Regions from separate parts of the Lysinibacillus sp. FSL R5-0849 genome, predicted to be linked through region 1. Evidence: a T-box and tRNA genes for the amino acid it is inferred to sense, from the RefSeq annotation. Region 1 holds a T-box; the other holds one or more tRNA genes.
What was found. A T-box is a leader RNA that pairs with one kind of tRNA and senses whether it is charged. The one in region 1 lies ahead of tyrS (tyrosine--tRNA ligase), so its partner is inferred to be a tRNA-Tyr.
Positions count from the first base shown of each region.

Region 2: it has a tRNA-Tyr gene. The T-box ahead of tyrS (tyrosine--tRNA ligase) is inferred to sense a tRNA for this amino acid. The anticodon was not compared.

Region 1 covers NZ_CP152004.1:3,514,266-3,525,371, forward strand. The annotation lists gene MKY80_RS17280 (MFS transporter) at 312-1,508, opposite strand; gene MKY80_RS17285 (MarR family transcriptional regulator) at 1,600-2,148, opposite strand; gene MKY80_RS17290 (iron-containing alcohol dehydrogenase) at 2,686-3,891, shown strand; gene MKY80_RS17295 (cobalamin-binding protein) at 4,036-4,842, shown strand; gene tyrS (tyrosine--tRNA ligase) at 4,886-6,154, opposite strand; T-box leader at 6,242-6,450, opposite strand; gene MKY80_RS17305 (transglycosylase domain-containing protein) at 6,553-9,609, shown strand; gene MKY80_RS17310 (NAD-dependent epimerase/dehydratase family protein) at 9,721-10,602, shown strand; gene MKY80_RS17315 (acetylornithine transaminase) at 10,656-11,106, opposite strand, start outside.
Region 2 covers NZ_CP152004.1:254,786-265,891, reverse strand. The annotation lists gene MKY80_RS01290 (MFS transporter) at 55-1,287, shown strand; gene MKY80_RS01285 (hypothetical protein) at 1,332-1,871, opposite strand; gene MKY80_RS01280 (nitric oxide synthase oxygenase) at 1,937-2,983, opposite strand; tRNA gene MKY80_RS01275 (tRNA-Glu) at 3,305-3,376, opposite strand; tRNA gene MKY80_RS01270 (tRNA-Asn) at 3,378-3,454, opposite strand; tRNA gene MKY80_RS01265 (tRNA-Ile) at 3,462-3,535, opposite strand; tRNA gene MKY80_RS01260 (tRNA-Gly) at 3,540-3,613, opposite strand; tRNA gene MKY80_RS01255 (tRNA-Phe) at 3,620-3,695, opposite strand; tRNA gene MKY80_RS01250 (tRNA-Ser) at 3,700-3,792, opposite strand; tRNA gene MKY80_RS01245 (tRNA-Ala) at 3,806-3,881, opposite strand; tRNA gene MKY80_RS01240 (tRNA-Pro) at 3,894-3,967, opposite strand; tRNA gene MKY80_RS01235 (tRNA-Arg) at 3,983-4,059, opposite strand; tRNA gene MKY80_RS01230 (tRNA-Lys) at 4,078-4,150, opposite strand; tRNA gene MKY80_RS01225 (tRNA-Gln) at 4,164-4,238, opposite strand; tRNA gene MKY80_RS01220 (tRNA-His) at 4,248-4,323, opposite strand; tRNA gene MKY80_RS01215 (tRNA-Trp) at 4,367-4,440, opposite strand; tRNA gene MKY80_RS01210 (tRNA-Tyr) at 4,445-4,528, opposite strand; tRNA gene MKY80_RS01205 (tRNA-Thr) at 4,539-4,614, opposite strand; tRNA gene MKY80_RS01200 (tRNA-Asp) at 4,628-4,700, opposite strand; tRNA gene MKY80_RS01195 (tRNA-Val) at 4,705-4,780, opposite strand; rRNA gene rrf (5S ribosomal RNA) at 4,792-4,907, opposite strand; rRNA gene MKY80_RS01185 (23S ribosomal RNA) at 4,974-7,901, opposite strand; rRNA gene MKY80_RS01180 (16S ribosomal RNA) at 8,136-9,687, opposite strand; gene MKY80_RS01175 (SLC13 family permease) at 10,248-11,106, opposite strand, start outside.

The DNA of each region.
Region 1 (11,106 bases):
GTCTAAGGGAATGATTCCACAATCATGCACCAAAAAAGACCCCAATTTTGCAAAAGGTTATTGCAAAAATTAGGGCCAGAATTTGTTTAAACCAAGCCTATCTCTCTAGATACCAGCTCAATTAATTATTGACGGTCTGTCTACGTTCCTGTGAATTTCTTTTTGTAAATATCCTCTCCTATTATGTACATCCATTTTTGAAACTTCCTCTGTTTGTAGGTTTTCCCATTTGTAAATGTAAAAAATTTAGTCTGTATTTGTCTATCAAGGTTCAGGGCTTTTTTCACCATTTAATCGTAATTTATGAACAATCAATTTGAACCTACGTTTTTTCCACTTTTAATCAATAGCGCAGAAACTAATCCAATACTAAGTGTTGTAGCAAGAAGAAGGAAGGCTACAGTAAAGCTACCAGTTTGAATTAAATAAACAGATATGAATGGTGCAATACTTGTTCCAGCAAATAAAATGACTGTATACATAGAGACCGCAATCCCTCCCATATTCCAGCCTAACTGACTAACAAGTGTTACTAATGAAGGAACCGCCAGTGCAATCCCACCGACAAATAAAATACTAATAATCGTTAAACCAGCTATAGTTGAAATAAGGCTCATCACGGTTAGTGAGATAATCGAAAGACATAAGGCCATTTTTAATACAAATAGTACATTAAAACGCTTCGCTAATTTACCTGCAAATGGTGACATCACCATTCCTACTATCCCAAAGGCACGAATGTAAATGAGGTTTTGACTATTCATACCGAAGGAATCACTCGTTAAATATGCACCTAAAATAATGTACATACTGACAAATGACATTAATAATACAAACGAAATGATATAACTAAATATCAAATTTCTATTGGTAAAAATAATACCGATTCTCTTCAGAGGAGCCCATATATTTTTAGATTCGTTCTGAAGTACTCCCTTCGGTAAGATCCACACGACTAACAAAGCAGTTATAAGATACACTGCAGCAAGCACATAAAAAATGACGTGCCAATGACTTTGTTCACTTACATATCCACTAAACACTTGCCCAACTATACCCGCAACAAGAAATCCCGTACTGATAAAACCAATTGCCCCAACCTTTCGATCATTGGGAAAAACCTCAAGAGTATAAGCAAGTGCTACTGGTGAAAATGTTGCTGCCGCAAGCCCTTGTATTCCTCTCAATAAAAGAATAATAGAAAAATCATTAACTAATCCTAGAAGTAACGTGATCATGCTTAGTGAAAAAAGCCCAAATACAATGACATTTTTTCGACCATATTTTTCTGATATCGCACCATAGAAAAAACAACCTAGTGCAAATCCAAGTGAAAAAACACTTGATGTAAAGCCTGCCTGAACCAATGAAATATTAAAATAATCACTGAATAAACTAATCAGAGGTATTGTTAAATAGAGACTAGACATCACTACCATACCTGTCCAGGATAAAATAGTTGTCATTAAAGCATAATTTTCTCGATTACCTGAAATTACAATATTCATTAAATAAATCACCCTTTTTAGTTTGATTAACTTATAGTTAGATAATCTAATTAAATGACTAAAAATTAAACTGTACCAACATAGCTACAGTTTAACGCTCCACATTTAGTTTTCTTTGTATTGATGTTAATAATTTACTCACTAGCTTCTCAAATACTTTTCGTTCATCAGGCTCCAAATCGATTAAATTAGAAGCACACGACGACCAATATGTCGGTAAAACTTCAGCTATAAAAGTACGACCTTCATCCGTTAAACTTACATATATCTTCCTCCGATCTTCCTTACTATGATTCCTTACAACAAGATTTCTTTTTTCTAACCAATCGAGCATTGACGTTGCAGATGCTCTCGTAATTCCCAGTCGTTTGGCTAAAGCAGACGGAGTCGCACGTCTTTCTCCATGTAATGTCAGTAATAGCAATAAGTCCAATTTACTTTCTGTAATACCAAATGGAGCTAACTCATTGTCTGTTACATCTAAAACATAATCGCTTAACCATAACAACATTAAACCCAATTTCGCATCTTCATGATTTGTTTCATTTGATGAAGACATCTGAATCAGTTCCACATACGGCTCTATCCCTAAGGCTGGTAAATCATCTTCATTCATGTACGTTTTCTTAAGTTTTGTCATTGAATCACCTTTTAATTAGATTATCTAACTATCAACTATTCTAACTATAAATTTAGTTGAAGGCAAGCACTTTTATTTCCACAAATTTCTTCAAAATAAAAGCTACTCCTTTTTTAGCGCAAACACAATGCCTCTCAACGATCATAAACCCTTCTCATTTTGTGACAATTTTATGTACTTTAAAATAGTAATTACATAGTTTCAAAATAATATATCCACTACCTTAATATTAAAAACAAAATATCAGTTATTTACTATTCCTAGACCACTTCAAATAGAACCTTTTCTCAAAAAATATATTTTATTTTTATAGTAAAACATTTTCTAAACATTATTATAATCAACATTCTTATACAATTCTTGTTTTCAAAGAATCATTTAATAAGCTAACTTTTTTGTAAAATAATAACAAGAATAAAATGAACAATTTTAATAAAAATACGAGTTGAACTTTAACAAAAAATAGAATACGATGAATTCCGAAAGGTGGTTCACCATCATTCAAGCAATAATAATTTTTAAAAAGGGGTTGGAAGTATGTCAGACGTTCTAAAGCAATTTGTTATGCCGAAAACAAACTTATTTGGACCTGGAGCAATTCAAGAAGTTGGTAAACACTTAAATGATTTAGAAGTGAAAAAGACATTAATCGTAACAGATGAGGGCTTACACAAATTAGGTCTCTCTGAACAAATTGCAAACATCATTACAGCTGCTGGAATTGATGTAGCAATTTTCCCTAAAGCAGAACCAAATCCAACAGATCAAAATATTGAAGATGGCATTGCAGCTTACCATGCTGAAGGCTGTGATTCAATCGTTTCTCTTGGAGGAGGGAGCGCTCATGATGCAGCAAAAGGTATCGGACTTATTGCTTCGAATGGTGGACGCATTCACGATTATGAAGGCGTTGATAAATCACAAAATCCACTTGTGCCATTAATTGCTATTAACACAACGGCTGGTACTGCTAGTGAAATGACTCGTTTCACCATTATTACAGATACAGCACGTAAAGTGAAGATGGCCATTGTTGACAAACATGTGACTCCGTTAGTTTCGATTAACGATCCAGAACTGATGATTGGATTACCTCCTGCTCTAACAGCAGCTACTGGTGTAGATGCATTGACACATGCTATTGAATCATTTGTTTCGACAAATGCTACACCAATTACGGATGCTTGTGCTGAGAAGGTACTTCAACTAGTTCCTGAATTCCTACCACGTGCCTATGCAAATGGAGCTGATTTAGAAGCACGTGAACAAATGGTATATGCACAATTTTTAGCAGGTATGGCCTTTAATAATGCTTCACTTGGCTATGTCCATGCAATTGCTCATCAGTTAGGTGGCTACTATAACCTACCTCATGGCGTATGTAATGCTATTTTATTGCCACATGTTTGCCGCTACAACGTAACAGCACGTACTGAGCGCTTTGCTCGCATTGCTGAATTATTAGGTGAAAATGTGGAAGGATTAAGTAAACGAGATGCTGCTGAAAAAGCTATTTCAGCGATTGAAAAGCTATCAAAAGATTTGAATATTCCTAGCGGCTTCCGCGAACTAGGTGCAAAAGACGAGGATATTGAAATTTTAGCAAAAAATGCGATGTTAGATGTATGTGCTGAGACAAATCCTCGTAAGGCAACACTAGAGGATATTAAACAAATTATTACAAATGCAATGGGCCCTATCGTGAAAAAAGAGGCATCGCTTGAAGCTGTTGCTCTTTCATAATTAATTTTAAAAACAAAAGGTGGAGATAAACAAAGCGTTTTCTCCACCTTTTTCCTATGCACTAAGATAAAAAAAACGTACACACATTGTTTAGAATGCAAACTCTCGCTATACTTTTCTTAAAAAAGAATAGGAGATAACAATATGCGTTTAATCTCGATATGCCCTAGCAATACGGAGCTTGTAGCCTATTTAGGACTGACAGACCAGCTTGTTGGAGTAGATGATTTCTCCGATTGGCCATCCAGCGTTAAAGATTTGCCACAGCTCGGCCCAGATTTATCTATTAATATGGACGATTTAGAGGATTTACAGCCCGATCTTGTTCTTGCTTCATTAAGTGTGCCTGGAATGGAGAAAAACATCGAGGAATTGCAAAGAAGAAATATCCCACATATTGTTTTTAATGCTAACTCGTTAGAGGAAATTGCTCAAGATCTCCTTTCACTCGGGAGAGCTTGTCATGTAGAAGAACGTGCTAAAATAATTGCGGAAGAATATTTGCAATCGATTGACAAAATGCGTACAGTTGCAAACTCCCTCATGAAGAAACCTACCCTTTATTGGGAATGGTGGCCGAACCCTATTTTTACACCAGGAAAAATAAATTGGCTAACAGAAATTAGTGCTATTGCAGGTGGAGTCAATTTATTTCAGGATGTCGAACTAGCCAGTGTTCAAACAGATTGGGCAGATGTTGTTAAACGAAAGCCTGACTACATCATGATGGCTTGGGTAGGCGTAGCTTTTGAGCGTATACAGCCATCCAACTTATTAAAGCGCCCTCATGCTAGTGAGCTACATGCCGTGAAAATGAAACAGCTCCATGTGATGGAGGAATGGCTTTATTGTCGCCCTTCTCTCCGCCTTATTGAAGGGGCTATAAAGCTAGCTAAAATATTGCACCCTCAACAATATGAACATATAAAATTGCCAAGTTTTTTATCATAAAAAAAAACATCCCCTTTTGGGTCGGGGGATGTTGTTTCAATCATTACACAAACTTCACCATATGATATTTTTTCTTACCGCGACGAACAATGCTAAATGCATCCTCTAGACGATCCTTTGCACCGAATACATATTCTAAATCCGTCACTTTTTCTCCATTGACACTAATTGCACCATTTGAAACGTCCTCACGCGCCTGACGTTTCGATGATGAGATGCCAGCTTCCACTAGAAGGTCTACAATATTTTTATCTTCCTTAGCCATTTCAATAGAAGGAACGTCTTTAAAGGCATCCTTCATTTCTTCAGCAGAAAGTGCTTTTAAATCGCCTGAAAATAATGCTGCTGTAATACGGATAGCTTGCTCTAATGCCTCTTGACCATGAATTAATCGTGTCATTTCCTCAGCAAGTGCTTTTTGAGCCTTACGTAAATGTGGCTCTTCCTCTACAGAAATAGCTAATGCTTCAATCTCTTCACGAGTAAGGAATGTGAATATTTTTAAGTATTTGATCACATCTGCATCCGCAGCATTGATCCAGAATTGGTAAAACTCATATGGAGATGTTTTCTTCCCATCTAACCAAACAGCACCACCAGCTGTTTTACCAAATTTCGTACCATCAGCTTTCGTCACTAATGGAATCGTAATCCCAAAGGCTTTAGTTTCTTCTTCATGAGTTTTACGAATAACCTCTAAACCTGTTGTAATATTACCCCATTGGTCAGAACCGCCTACTTGAATACGACAATTGTAGTGGTTGTATAGATGATTGTAATCAATCCCTTGAATTAATGTATAAGCAAACTCTGTGAAAGATATCCCCGTATCAAGTCGAGAAGCAATTGTATCTTTTGCCAACATGTAGTTAACATTAATTAATTTCCCATAATCACGTAAAAATTCAATCGTATTTATATTGCCGATCCAGTCACGATTGTTCACAAGCTGAGCGCCATTACCAGCTTCAGCAAAATCAAAAATACGTTCTAGTTGACCGCGGATACCTTGAACATTTTTATCGATTTGCTCCACAGTTTGTAATTGACGCTCTTCTGAACGACCTGAAGGATCTCCTATCATGCCTGTAGCCCCACCCACAAGTAAAATTGGACGGTGTCCCGCTTTTTGGAAGCGACGTAAAGTTAAAAGCGGAACAATATGTCCAATATGCATAGAATCTGCTGTTGGATCAACACCACAGTATAAAGAGACAGATTGTTCTTCTAATAATTTTGCCATACCATCAGCATCTGTTTGTTGATATAGCAGTCCACGCCATTCTAAATCTTGTAATAATTCGTTTGTCATGATGATTCCTCCTAATTGATTGAAATTCGCTACGTGCATGGACAAATTCATGAGATAAAAAAAATCCCTACACGCAAAATAATTGCATGCAGGGACGTTAAATTGTAAATTAACGCGGTACCACCCGGCTTGAAGATGTCATCCACCTTCCACTTCATTCAACCGCCTTTATCGCAGGCGCGCACGTCTAAGCTCCAAGCACGTAATTCATCTCTACATTATGACCAGTTTTCACCAACCACTGGCTCTCTAAACAGGGAATATAGAAACTACTCCAAACTCTTCATCACTAGAAAACTATAACCATTATTCTATACGAATCTATTTCAATGTCAATAACTATGTTCTAGCTAAAACAATATGTGCTATAATAAACAAGATTTTAGGAGGTCGATACATTGAAAGATTGGATTGAAAAAATCAATGCAAAGATCGATACATTAATTGAACAAAAATGGATGAAGAAATTACGTATTTCAGGTAGCGTTACCTGGAACTTATTTTTACTATTTTTAGTTTTTGCATTGGTTGGCACTGTATTTGTCGGTTCAGTAGGAGCTGGTTATTTCGCTTCTCTTGTAAAAGAAGAACCCTTACGCTCAAAGGAAGAATTGCGAGATCAAATTTTTAGCTATGAAGAAACAAGTGAGATTTATTTTGCCAACGATATTTATATCGGAAAATTACGGACAGATTTAGATCGCCGTGAAACTTCACTTAAAAATGTTGCACCAGATGTTCTTAATGCTGTACTAGCAACAGAAGATGAATATTTCCGTGAACATAACGGAATTGTACCAAAAGCGGTTATACGAGGCTTATTACAAGATGTTACGAATTCTGCTACACAGACAGGTGGCTCTACCCTTACGCAACAACTTATAAAAAACCAAGTATTAACCAATGAAGTTTCCTATGAACGTAAAGCAAAAGAAATTTTACTTGCTATGCGTTTAGAGCATTTTATGACAAAGGAAGAAATATTAGAGGCTTATTTAAATATTATTCCATACGGTCGTAACTCTTCAGGGCGCAATATTGCAGGTGTAGAAACAGCCGCGGAAGGGATCTTTGGTGTGAAAGCTAAAGATTTATCACTAGCGCAAGCAGCTTACATAGCTGGTATTCCTCAGGCGCCATTTGCTTACACACCGTTTACAAATACGGGTGAACTGAAAAGTGAGGAAGCTTTAAAACCAGGTATTGATCGTATGAAAACAGTTCTTTATCGTATGAAAGAAGCTGGTTATATTGACGATGCGCAATATAAAGAAACACTTAATTATGATATTGCTGCTGACTTCCGTGGTCCAGAAATGCGAGCGGAGGATCGTTATCCATGGCTTACATATGAGCTTGAGAGTCGTGCAAAAGATATTATTGCAGAAAAACTCGCAGAAGATGACGGTATTGACCCAGAGCGATTAAAAACAGAAAAGAAATTAAAAGATAAATATAAAATCTTAGCTGATCGTGATGTTCGCTCAAAAGGTTATCGTATTTATTCAACCATTAACAAAGATATGTATGATGCCATGCAAAAAGCTGCTAAGGACTTCCAATATTATGGCCATACGTATACTGGTAAAGGGAAAGACCCTGTAACTGGTGAGGAAATTGATATCGAAATGCCCGTACAAGTGGGTAGTATTTTAATGGAAAATACGACGGGTCGAATTTTAAGTTTTGTAGGTGGTCGAGACTTTAATACAACTCAAGTTAACCACGCAACACAAGCTTATCGTTCAAATGGTTCTACGATGAAACCATTACTTGTTTACGCTCCTGCTATTGAGTACGGCGTAATTGGCGCAGGTAGCCCACTCGTTGACGTAAAATTCTCAATCGGTTCATGGAGCCCAAGTAACTATATTACTAGTGATGAACGAGGACTTATTCCCGCACGTGAGGCTTTAGCAGATTCTCAAAACATATCAGCGTTACGTTTATACAATGATATTATTAACAAACGTCCTGCTGATCTATTAGTAAAAATGGGATTCACAAAATTACACCCCGATGATTTCACTAACCTAGCAACTGGTATCGGTGCTTTAAGTGAGGGGACTACTGTAGAAGAGAATACGAATGCCTTTGCTACTTTTGCAAATGGTGGTCAATTCGTTGATGCTTATATGATTGATCGAATTGAAGATCAAGAAGGAAATATTATTTACAAACACGAAGTAGAACCCGTCCAAGTATTCAGTCCAGAAACGTCCTATATTGTGACGGATATGCTACGTGACGTATTAACAAAAGGAACAGGAACTCTTGCACGTAATACATTAAAATTCTCTTCAGATTTTGCTGCAAAAACAGGGACTTCTCAAGAGTATAAAGATGTTTGGTTAGTTGGTTATAATCCAAATGTATCTCTAGGTGTTTGGATGGGTTACGACCAACCTCGTACATTGTACGCATTTAATAATACGTACCAACAGCCAAGCGTTCGTGTCAATAAACTATGGGGTACTTTAATGAATTCCGTTTACGATGTGGCTCCTGAGTTTATTGATCCACCAACAAGCTTTAAGGCACCTAAAAATGTGGTGACCGCTTCGTTCTGTGGTATTTCTGGGATGGCACCTTCTGCAGCCTGTGCAAACGCAGGTTTAGTCCGTTCAGACTTATTTAATGCGAAAGTATTTTTACCTACACAACCAGATGATAGTTTAGCTGCTTCAAGTGTTGTAACGATTAAAGGAAAAACTTATAACGCATTACCAAGTACACCAGCTGAATTTGTTAAATCAGGTGGCGCAGGTATTAATCAAGCGTTCATTAAACGCATGTTAGGCCGTCTTGGCGGTAATCCAGCAAGTTTACTACCAAAGAATTCAACTTTATCAAATTCATCTGTTTCAGCAGTTGATTTCCCTGCAGATGGAAGTGCACCTGCAGCGGTAACGGCATCCGTAAATGGCTCAACTTTATCTTGGACAGAGTCATCAAACGATGTAGTTGGTTATCGAATTTATAATGTTACAAATGGTGGCAACACATTAGTAACGTCCGTTCTTGAATCTACACAAAGCATTACGGTTGCTAGTGGACAAGCCTATGTTGTAGTGGCTGTAGATATTACAGGCTTAGCATCACCACATTCTAATGTAGCCTCTACTGGTGGTAATGATGATGAACCTGACCCAGAGGATAATGGTCAAGAGACAATTCCACCGACAACACCGCCTACAAATGGCAATGGGTCTGGTAATAATGGCAATGGTTCAGGAAACGGCAATGGATCTGGTGGCAATGGCAACGGCTCTAACAACGGCAATGGATCTGGTGGCAATGGCAACGGCTCTAACAACGGCAATGGTAACGGTGGTAACGGCAACGGCTCCAACAATGGCAACGGATCTGGTGGTAACGAATCAGGCCAACCGGAAGATGGCTCAAACGGCGGAGACAACAGCAATACAACTCCCCCAGAAACGTCAAGCCGATAATCAATTTCGTTTCAGTATCAAACAGACTTACTACATTTCACTTTTGATTTGTAGTAAGTCTGTTTTTTTGTCATTATTAAGAAGACTACTATTTTGAAGGAGAGGGAAAATATGAACATATTAGTTTTAGGTGGCACACGTTTTTTTGGAAAAAAATTAGTGGAACTTTGCATTGAGAATGGACATGATGTAACGATTTTAACACGCGGGCAAAGCGGCAATCCTTTTGGGACAGCTGTTAAACAATTAATAGTTGATCGGGATGACCATGACGCATTAGAAAATGCTCTCGCCCATACAACGTGGGATATTGTTTATGATAATATTTGCTACTCTCCTAACGAGGCACATACCATTTGTGAGCTTTTAAAAGGGAAAACGAAAAAACTTGTCTTTACGTCTACTCTTTCAACCTATGAGGTAGATGGAAAGATGAAAAAGGAAGAAGATTTCGATCCTTACCATTATCAAATTCTTATGGGGGATCGAGAAGAATTTTCCTATGGAGAAGGAAAACGACAGGCTGAGGCTGTGTTGTTTAAAGAAGCTTCATTCCCAGTTGTTGCCGTACGTTTCCCCATTGTTATGGGCGAACATGATTACACACGTCGCTTGCACTTTCATGTTGAACGTATTTTACACGATCAGCCAATCTCATTACCAAATATCGATGCACAGATGAGCTATATTACAGATGAGGAGGCTGCTGAATTTTTATATTTTGTAGGCGTTACTCCTATAGAAGGACCGTACAATGCTACTGCTTCTGGTGCCATTTCATTGAAAGAACTTCTTGCATTGATTGAAGAAGAGAGTGGAAAGCGCGCAAAAATTTCGCTTGTTGGTGGCGATGAAGAATCACAATCACCATATGGTGTACAAGCTGATTGGTATATGACGAATGCGAAAGCAGAGAAAGCAGGATTTACATTTAGTCAGCTTCGTGATTGGTTGCCAAATTTAGTTAAAACTTTAGTAAAACAACTTCAATAAAAAAAGAAAGACAAAGAGTCCGCTAAATACGCAGCAGATTCTTTGTCTTTATATTAATATAATATAGTCTTTAAAATAGCTACGGCTTCATCAATCTCTCCCTTCGTTACCGTTAATGGTGGCAATAAACGAATAACATTTGGACCTGCCCCCACTAACAAGAGACCCTTTTCCTCTGCCGCTGCGATATAAGCCGCTACTTCTGTTTCACCACAGCCAATTCCAAGCATTAAGCCTTGACCCTGAATGGTATAGTTAGAAGGTAAATGCGCTTTTAATTGTGCTACAATATACGCTGACTGATCTTGTACTTGCTGTAAAAATGCCGGCTCAAAAACATGGCTTAAGACAGCTTGAGCTACACTCATCGCAAGAGGGTTGCCACCAAATGTAGTGCCATGTGCACCTGGACTAAAGGTTGCATAAAGCTCGGCAGTTCCTAGCATTGCCCCTACTGGGAAGCCACCACCTAAGCCTTTCGCTAATGTCACAATATGGGGCTTT
Region 2 (11,106 bases), 1.4 Mb from region 1:
GAATTTTCCACTATTTTTAATAGTGTAATAAAGTGTTATAGTAGTTCAATTAGAATGGTAATAACGGGGGGAATAATTTTGACTTTACATGATCATTCCGCCAGCTACACGAATAGAAAAATTAGCTGGAAGGGAACAACCTTATTATTAGTTTTTGGAATAATATTTATAGCGTCTACATTACGAATGCCACTAACTGTTGTGGGTCCAATTGTATCCTTTATCCGTGACGATCTTGGTATTTCCAATGTTCTAGCCGGTTTTTTGACAACTATTCCATTGCTTGCTTTTGCCACTATATCACCATTCGCACCAGTTGTAGCACGAAAACTTGGGCTTGAGCTAACCTTATTTTTATCCACGATTTTATTGGCCTTAGGAATTGTACTACGCTCCCTCGGTACAACAGGGTTACTTGTATTTGGCACAGTGCTCATTGGCGTAGCCATATCATTTGGAAATGTGTTGATTCCAGGTTTATTAAAATTAAAATTTCCATACCATGTAGGGTTACTAATGGCATTTTTTACTATGTCGATGAACTTAACGGCTGGACTTGGAGCAGGTATTAGTTATCCAATAGCTAATTCTTCACTAGGTTGGCAGGGAGCATTGGCTGTGGCGCTTATATTAGTCGTATTAACGATTTTAATTTGGATACCTCAATTGAAATTGAATAAGCCAGAACCAGCTACTACGGCCAAAAAAACAGGTAAACCCCTTTGGAAATCACCTGTTACATGGGCAGTAACAGGTGCAATGGGCTTACAATCTTTATTATTTTATACGACAGCAGCTTGGATTCCTGAAATTTATATTGCGCAGGGATTGGCTCCTGATAAAGCTGGTTGGATGTTTTCCATTATGCAATTCTCACAAGTCCCCATGGCATTGGCTGTCCCCATTATTGCTGGTAAAATGACTTCACAAAGACCACTTGTCCTTATGTTTACATCGTTCTATTTAGTAGGATTTGTCGGCGTTGTAATGGAATGGACAACGTTGGGGATATTATGGATGATCCTTCTAGGTTTAGCAGGTGGAGCTTCATTCGCATTAGCAATGATGTTCTTTACACTTCGCACACGTACAGCATTTGAAGCCGCTGATCTATCAGGGTTTGCACAATCATTGGGCTATTTATTCGCTGCCATTGGGCCGATTCTTTTCGGATACCTCCATGATTTATTTGGTGGTTGGAATATTGCCGGCTGGCTCTTTGTTGTTGTTGCTATGACACTCTTCTTATGTTCCATGCGAGCCTCTAAAGATGAATATGTCCATTAAATTTAAGCAGTTGGGGAAGTGATCTGACCCCATCTGCTTTTTGTCTATATCCATTTCTTTTTTTGATGTTTTAGTAAGGCTAGCAGTTCCTCAAGTTCCTCTGTTGTGCTCTTGGTATGTGCCTTAATAGCAGTAAAAACAGGGATTGCCTCTTGAAGGAGTAAAAAACTAAAATAATAATAGCCTAAAAAAGCTTCTGGTTCATAGCCTCTAGGTGTATCTTCCTCCCATTCCAGCTCATCATCCTCTTCATTTTCCACCCATAAATATTTCGTATCCAAAAGCTCTTGCATCGTTGAAACGTTATGTGTTGAATCTTGATAATCCTCAGTTATTGCATGAGCCACAGCTAAATAAAGCTCTATTTCTGCTAAGGAGACTTCCTTCACATTTTTACTTGAAAGCTTTTTTAAAAGAATAAGCAAAACCCATGGCGTCACCTGCCAAAGTGTTCCTTGATGTTCGATTAGTTCAGTCAGCTCTTGATATTGTTCCTGTTCAATTAGGCGAGGAATGTCTGTTCCTCTGCCATAAGGTGTCGTCAATTGTTGCCAAGGGATATTCGAAATATTTTGGTTCAACATCTTGAATTGCCTCTCTCCTAAAAAGGTACTTAGGAGCTGTTCGTTTATGAACAACTCCTTTAAAGTTAATAACATGGTTTCTGATAAAAATAATTGGGCGTATGGTAGGTATTTACATAAGGCTTATGGAATATATGAGTGGTCGCAGGGGAAAGTGGTGGGATTAACCATGTCCAGTTACCCGTAACTTCTCGCCCTGCTGATTCCTCAGCTTCCTCAAATAATTTAAACTGCTGAGCAGCAGTATGATGATCTACAATGCTCACACCATTCTCTTTAAAAGAATGAAGGACAGCTATATTGAGCTCCACTAATGCTCGGTCACGCCAAAGAGAAGCTTGTTTGGTTGTATCCAGATTAAATATATCCGCAATAGCTGGGAGCATATTATAACGCTCATGATCGGCTAAATTGCGTGCCCCAATTTCAGTCCCCATATACCAGCCATTAAATGGAGCTGCTTGAAAATCAATGCCAGCCATTTGAAAACGCATACTCGAAATAATAGGAACAGCATACCATTTCAATTCTAATTTCTCTACAGCTTCCGATTCCGGATGACGTATTGGAACCTCTAAAATATACTCGGTAGGAATCGTAAATAGTTGGGGAGCATGTCCATCTACCTGTATGACAAGTGGTAATACATCAAACGGCGTACGCTCGCCTTTCCAGCCCATCGATTCACATACTTTTGTAAAAATGATGGAATGTGCATCTCCAATAATGCCTTCTTCTGTTTCGTAGCCTGCATAACGAATTAGCTGATGATTCCAAATCCGTACTCTGTCAGTTGCAAACACTGTTATAGTTGGACGAATTTTCCCATGATTAGTGGCATACTCAATATGCTCTAGTAACTTTTGAAAAATGCCCTGTTCATCTAAAACTTCTCGTGCATCTACTACATGCAATGATTGCCAAAACAACCGTCCAATACATTTATTGCTATTACGCCATGCAACTCGTGCGCCAAAAACTAGCTCCTCTGTTGTAGGCTTATATTCCCCTGCACTTTTAATCAGTTGTAATCTATTTTCTAACCAAAGTTTGGATTCATTTTGTTCCAGCTGGTATTGATTTAAAAAACATTGTATCTCCTGTATATTCATATCGATTCCTCCACTTATCCTCATATTAGAGGAACGAGGCAATAAGCACCATGAAAATAGCTAGTGAAAAAACATACATATTGCATATATGAAATAGTTTGTTCAAATTTACTATAAAGCATCGTTCCAAGTAGTAATTGAATTATAGTACTCCTTTAAACGAGCCTATAAAAAGAGAGGGATTATGAGCATTTGGTAGAAGGAAATGTTTAGACCTAACATTAAAAAGCTACAAAACCTTGTCAAAGGATTTATAGCTTTGATACCTGTTTATGCAAAGATAAAAAAAGCATGTAGCACACAACTGTGCTACATGCTTGATGACCCGTACGGGATTCGAACCCGTGTTACCGCCGTGAAAGGGCGGTGTCTTAACCACTTGACCAACGGGCCGTGGCTCCGAAGGCAGGACTCGAACCTGCGACAACCTGATTAACAGTCAGGTGCTACTACCAACTGAGCTACTTCGGAATAATGATGGGCCTAAATGGACTCGAACCATCGACCTCACGCTTATCAGGCGTGCGCTCTAACCAGCTGAGCTATAGGCCCATTTTGGAGCGGGTGATGAGAATCGAACTCACGACATCAGCTTGGAAGGCTGAGGTTTTACCATTAAACTACACCCGCAAATAATGGTGGGTCAGGACGGAATCGAACCGCCGACACTTAGAGCTTCAATCTAATGCTCTACCAACTGAGCTACTGACCCGAAATGGAGGAGGTAGAGGGATTCGAACCCCCGCGCGGTGTTACCCGCCTGTCGGTTTTCAAGACCGATCCCTTCAGCCAGACTTGGGTATACCTCCAAAAATATTAAAATGGTGGAGCCTAGCGGGATCGAACCGCTGACCTCCTGCGTGCAAGGCAGGCGCTCTCCCAGCTGAGCTAAGGCCCCATTTATAGATGATCGGAATGACAGGATTCGAACCTACGACCCCTTGGTCCCAAACCAAGTGCTCTACCAAGCTGAGCTACATTCCGAAAACATGAATAAATTGGCGCGCCCGACAGGAGTCGAACCCATAACCTTCTGATCCGTAGTCAGACGCTCTATCCAATTGAGCTACGGGCGCAAAATTAATAAAAAATGATGAGCCATGAAGGACTCGAACCTTCGACCCTCTGATTAAAAGTCAGATGCTCTACCAACTGAGCTAATGGCTCGTAAAATAAAAAATGGCTGGGGTACTAGGATTCGAACCTAGGCATGACGGAATCAAAATCCGTTGCCTTACCGCTTGGCTATACCCCAATTTTAAAATGGGGCGACTGATGGGAATCGAACCCACGAATGTCGGAACCACAATCCGATGCGTTAACCACTTCGCCACAACCGCCACTATATAATAACAGCCATATATGAACGAGTACCTCAATACCTGGCAGGGGCAGTAGGAATCGAACCCACACCAAAGGTTTTGGAGACCTCTATTCTACCGTTGAACTATGCCCCTAAAATGGTGGAGGGGGACGGATTCGAACCGCCGAACCCTAAGGAGCGGATTTACAGTCCGCCGCGTTTAGCCACTTCGCTACCCCTCCAAGGGAATAATGGTGCCGGCGATAGGAGTCGAACCCACGACCTACTGATTACAAGTCAGTTGCTCTACCAACTGAGCTACACCGGCAATAAAAAAATAACGGTCCCGACCGGGATCGAACCGGCGATCTCCTGCGTGACAGGCAGGCATGTTAACCGCTACACCACGGGACCAAAATGGTGGAGGATGACGGGCTCGAACCGCCGACCCCCTGCTTGTAAGGCAGGTGCTCTCCCAACTGAGCTAATCCTCCATAAAAAATAAGCGAAGCGACGTCCTACTCTCACAGGGGGAAGCCCCCAACTACCATCGGCGCTAAAGAGCTTAACTTCCGTGTTCGGTATGGGAACGGGTGTGACCTCTTTGCCATCATCACTTCACTTATTCAATTGAAAGCTTATTCTTTCAAAACTGGATAAACGGTTCATTGAAGGTTTCAAACTTTTTTGGTTAAGTCCTCGATCGATTAGTATTCGTCAGCTCCATGTGTCACCACACTTCCACCTCGAACCTATCTACCTCATCGTCTTTGAGGGATCTTACTTACTTGCGTAATGGGAAATCTCATCTTGAGGGGGGCTTCATGCTTAGATGCTTTCAGCACTTATCCCGTCCACACATAGCTACCCAGCGATGCCTTTGGCAAGACAACTGGTACACCAGCGGTGTGTCCATCCCGGTCCTCTCGTACTAAGGACAGCTCCTCTCAAATTTCCTACGCCCACGACGGATAGGGACCGAACTGTCTCACGACGTTCTGAACCCAGCTCGCGTACCGCTTTAATGGGCGAACAGCCCAACCCTTGGGACCGACTACAGCCCCAGGATGCGATGAGCCGACATCGAGGTGCCAAACCTCCCCGTCGATGTGGACTCTTGGGGGAGATAAGCCTGTTATCCCCGGGGTAGCTTTTATCCGTTGAGCGATGGCCCTTCCATGCGGAACCACCGGATCACTAAGCCCGTCTTTCGACCCTGCTCGACTTGTAGGTCTCGCAGTCAAGCTCCCTTGTGCCTTTACACTCTACGAATGATTTCCAACCATTCTGAGGGAACCTTTGGGCGCCTCCGTTACCTTTTAGGAGGCGACCGCCCCAGTCAAACTGTCCGCCTGACACTGTCTCCTGCCCCGCTAAGGGGCATGGGTTAGAATTTCAATACAACCAGGGTAGTATCCCACCGACGCCTCCTTCGAAGCTGGCGCTCCGAGATCTCTGGCTCCTACCTATCCTGTACAAGTTGTACCAAAATTCAATATCAGGCTACAGTAAAGCTCCACGGGGTCTTTCCGTCCTGTCGCGGGTAACCTGCATCTTCACAGGTACTATAATTTCACCGAGTCTCTCGTTGAGACAGTGCCCAGATCGTTACGCCTTTCGTGCGGGTCGGAACTTACCCGACAAGGAATTTCGCTACCTTAGGACCGTTATAGTTACGGCCGCCGTTTACTGGGGCTTCAATTCGCAGCTTCGCTTGCGCTAACCACTCCTCTTAACCTTCCAGCACCGGGCAGGCGTCAGCCCCTATACGTCACCTTACGGTTTTGCAGAGACCTGTGTTTTTGCTAAACAGTCGCCTGGGCCTATTCACTGCGGCTCTCATGCGCTTGCACGCTCAAGAGCACCCCTTCTCCCGAAGTTACGGGGTCATTTTGCCGAGTTCCTTAACGAGAGTTCTCTCGCACACCTTAGGATTCTCTCCTCGACTACCTGTGTCGGTTTGCGGTACGGGCACCTCTCACCTCGATAGAGGCTTTTCTTGGCAGTGTGAAATCAGGAACTTCGTCCATACGGACTCGCCATCACAGCTCAACGTTACAGTGTGCGGATTTGCCTACACACACGCCTTACTGCTTGGACGCGCATAACCAACAGCGCGCTTGCCCTATCCTACTGCGTCCCCCCATTTCTCAAACGGTGAGGAGGTGGTACAGGAATATCAACCTGTTGTCCATCGCCTACGCCTATCGGCCTCGGCTTAGGTCCCGACTAACCCTGAGCGGACGAGCCTTCCTCAGGAAACCTTAGTCATACGGTGGACGGGATTCTCACCCGTCTTTCGCTACTCATACCGGCATTCTCACTTCTAAGCGCTCCACCAGTCCTTCCGGTCTGACTTCAACGCACTTAGAACGCTCTCCTACCACTGACATCGTAGATGTCAATCCACAGCTTCGGTGAATCGTTTAGCCCCGATACATTTTCGGCGCAGCGTCACTCGACCAGTGAGCTATTACGCACTCTTTAAATGATGGCTGCTTCTAAGCCAACATCCTGGTTGTCTGTGCAACGCCACATCCTTTTCCACTTAACGATTACTTTGGGACCTTAGCTGGTGGTCTGGGCTGTTTCCCTTTTGACTACGGATCTTATCACTCGCAGTCTGACTCCCGTGTATAAATATCTGGCATTCGGAGTTTGTCTGAATTCGGTAAACCGGGATGGCCCCCTAGTCCAAACAGTGCTCTACCTCCAGTATTCTCATCACGAGGCTAGCCCTAAAGCTATTTCGGAGAGAACCAGCTATCTCCAAGTTCGATTGGAATTTCTCCGCTACCCACACCTCATCCCCGCACTTTTCAACGTGCGTGGGTTCGGGCCTCCAGTAAGTGTTACCTTACCTTCACCCTGGACATGGGTAGATCACCTGGTTTCGGGTCTACGACCACGTACTATTTCGCCCTATTCAGACTCGCTTTCGCTGCGGCTCCGCCTTCTAAAGCTTAACCTCGCACGTAATCGTAACTCGCCGGTTCATTCTACAAAAGGCACGCTATCACCCATTAACGGGCTCTAACTACTTGTAGGCACACGGTTTCAGGATCTCTTTCACTCCCCTTCCGGGGTGCTTTTCACCTTTCCCTCACGGTACTGGTTCACTATCGGTCACTAGGTAGTATTTAGCCTTGGGAGATGGTCCTCCCGGATTCCGACGGAATTTCACGTGTTCCGCCGTACTCAGGATCCACTCAGGAGGGAACGAACTTTCGACTACAGGGCTTTTACCTGCTCTGGCGGACCTTTCCAAGTCGCTTCATCTAACTCGCTCTTTTGTAACTCCGTATTGAGTGTCCTACAACCCCAAGAGGCAAGCCTCTTGGTTTGGGCTCTTCCCGTTTCGCTCGCCGCTACTCAGGGAATCGATTTTTCTTTCTCTTCCTCCAGGTACTTAGATGTTTCAGTTCCCTGGGTCTGCCTTCAAGACGCTATGTATTCACGTCAAGATACTACGCGATTAAACGTAGTGGGTTCCCCCATTCGGAAATCTCCGGATCAAAGCTCACTTACAGCTCCCCGAAGCATATCGGTGTTAGTGCCGTCCTTCTTCGGCTCCTAGTGCCAAGGCATTCGCCGTGCGCCCTTAATAACTTAACCTATCAGCTTCCAATACACATCGCATTTAACTGCTCGTGTCTTGAAACCTTTTAATGTTATTAAGCCTATAAAAAACTTAAAAAAATAAATGTGTTTGTTACTATTTCAATGTCGTTTTATCCAGTTTTCAAAGAACAAGTTTTGAAGTATTTCATTCAGAAGAATGAACCTTCAAAACTGAACGCAAAACGTAATCTTACAAACCCAAGGTTTGTATTCCGAAAATATCCTTAGAAAGGAGGTGATCCAGCCGCACCTTCCGATACGGCTACCTTGTTACGACTTCACCCCAATCATCTATCCCACCTTCGGCGGCTGGCTCCAAAAGGTTACCTCACCGACTTCGGGTGTTACAAACTCTCGTGGTGTGACGGGCGGTGTGTACAAGGCCCGGGAACGTATTCACCGCGGCATGCTGATCCGCGATTACTAGCGATTCCGGCTTCATGTAGGCGAGTTGCAGCCTACAATCCGAACTGAGAACGACTTTATCGGATTAGCTCCCTCTCGCGAGTTGGCAACCGTTTGTATCGTCCATTGTAGCACGTGTGTAGCCCAGGTCATAAGGGGCATGATGATTTGACGTCATCCCCACCTTCCTCCGGTTTGTCACCGGCAGTCACCTTAGAGTGCCCAACTAAATGATGGCAACTAAGATCAAGGGTTGCGCTCGTTGCGGGACTTAACCCAACATCTCACGACACGAGCTGACGACAACCATGCACCACCTGTCACCGTTGCCCCCGAAGGGGAAACTATATCTCTACAGTGGTCAACGGGATGTCAAGACCTGGTAAGGTTCTTCGCGTTGCTTCGAATTAAACCACATGCTCCACCGCTTGTGCGGGCCCCCGTCAATTCCTTTGAGTTTCAGTCTTGCGACCGTACTCCCCAGGCGGAGTGCTTAATGCGTTAGCTGCAGCACTAAGGGGCGGAAACCCCCTAACACTTAGCACTCATCGTTTACGGCGTGGACTACCAGGGTATCTAATCCTGTTTGCTCCCCACGCTTTCGCGCCTCAGTGTCAGTTACAGACCAGATAGTCGCCTTCGCCACTGGTGTTCCTCCAAATCTCTACGCATTTCACCGCTACACTTGGAATTCCACTATCCTCTTCTGCACTCAAGTCTCCCAGTTTCCAATGACCCTCCACGGTTGAGCCGTGGGCTTTCACATCAGACTTAAGAAACCACCTGCGCGCGCTTTACGCCCAATAATTCCGGACAACGCTTGCCACCTACGTATTACCGCGGCTGCTGGCACGTAGTTAGCCGTGGCTTTCTAATAAGGTACCGTCAAGGTACAGCCAGTTACTACTGTACTTGTTCTTCCCTTACAACAGAGTTTTACGAACCGAAATCCTTCTTCACTCACGCGGCGTTGCTCCATCAGGCTTTCGCCCATTGTGGAAGATTCCCTACTGCTGCCTCCCGTAGGAGTCTGGGCCGTGTCTCAGTCCCAGTGTGGCCGATCACCCTCTCAGGTCGGCTACGCATCGTCGCCTTGGTGAGCCGTTACCTCACCAACTAGCTAATGCGCCGCGGGCCCATCCTATAGCGACAGCCGAAACCGTCTTTCAGTGTTTCACCATGAGGTGAAACAGATTATTCGGTATTAGCCCCGGTTTCCCGGAGTTATCCCAAACTATAAGGTAGGTTGCCCACGTGTTACTCACCCGTCCGCCGCTAACGTCGAAGGAGCAAGCTCCTTCTCTGTTCGCTCGACTTGCATGTATTAGGCACGCCGCCAGCGTTCGTCCTGAGCCAGGATCAAACTCTCCATAAAAGAAATTTGATTAGCTCAAATTGTTTTGCTGGCATCAATTTTGATGTCCAAAATTTTGTTTTGTTCACTAGCTAAGCTAGTTACTTAAAACTTTATTGATTACGTTTTGCTTGTTCAGTTTTCAAGGTTCATGTTTTGCTTTGTTTTAGCGTGTCACCGTGGCGACTTGTATAATACTACACCCTTATTTTTAAAAGGTCAACACTTTTTCAAAAAAAGTTTAACTTTTTTTCTCGACATAGAATTACTTCCTATATTAATAATCAAAATAAACCTTTGACTACAAATAATATTTTCACCCTTAAGGTTTATGTTATACCACTAATTAAAATATAATTTTATCATATCTTACAAGAAAAAATTAATAGATTTTTTTTGATAGCAGGAAAAAAATCGATATTAAACCGATCTTTCAGTATGTAGATGCAGTTTTTTATATAAAGGTGAACTGGAATGAGGGGCACTACACTCCTAAATGGAGTCAACGACTTTACTTGATTTCAAAAAAGACTATAGATAAACTCAAAAGTTTGAGTTTATCTATAGTCTTAAACTGAATTTTATAATGGGAAAAAGAATGGGATAGTTATCATCATGACAATAAACATAACAATTTGTAACGGTATCCCTATTCTTACAAAGTCCATAAATTTATAGCCCCCAGCTGTCATTACCAGCGCATTAGTTGGGGATGCAATTGGTGTGGCAAACGCCATACTCGCGGCTACTGCTACTGCAATCATAAATGTTGTAGGATTAACCTCCATTGCTATTGCAGCACTCATAGCTATTGGTGCAAACAATACAGCCGTCGCCGTATTACTAATAAATTGTCCAAAGACAGCTGTCAAAATATAAACACCTATGAGGACACCATAGGGACCATAGTCACCAAGAACTTTAATAATCCCGTCAGATAATATAGCCATGCCTCCTGTTTTTTCTAACGCTGTCGCCATTGGTAGCATAGCGGCCACTAGCACTATACTTTCAAAATTCATATTGCTATACGCATCTTCCATGTTCCGTAAGCAACCAGTTAATATCATTAAAACGGCACCAATCATAACAGAAATAACAGCAGGGAAAATTTCAAATGCCATTAACATAATCATAAACAGCATAATAATCCCCGCAATACCAGCTTTTCCTGTTGCCGCTGCTACACTCGCGTGTTCTTTTGGCTGACCCACAACCACAACATCTTGGGTCTCTCTCGCTAATAAAAGAATTTCATCCCAAGCTCCTTGCACTAAAATAGCGTCTCCAAATTTCAACTTATGCGAAACCATGTCTTGGAGTTTATAACCACCCTTACGATTAATACCAATTATATTTAGATTGTATTTTTCTCTAAACCCTAACGAACTAACTGTTTCATTGATAAAGCTTGAATTTGGCGTAAGCAATACCTCTGCA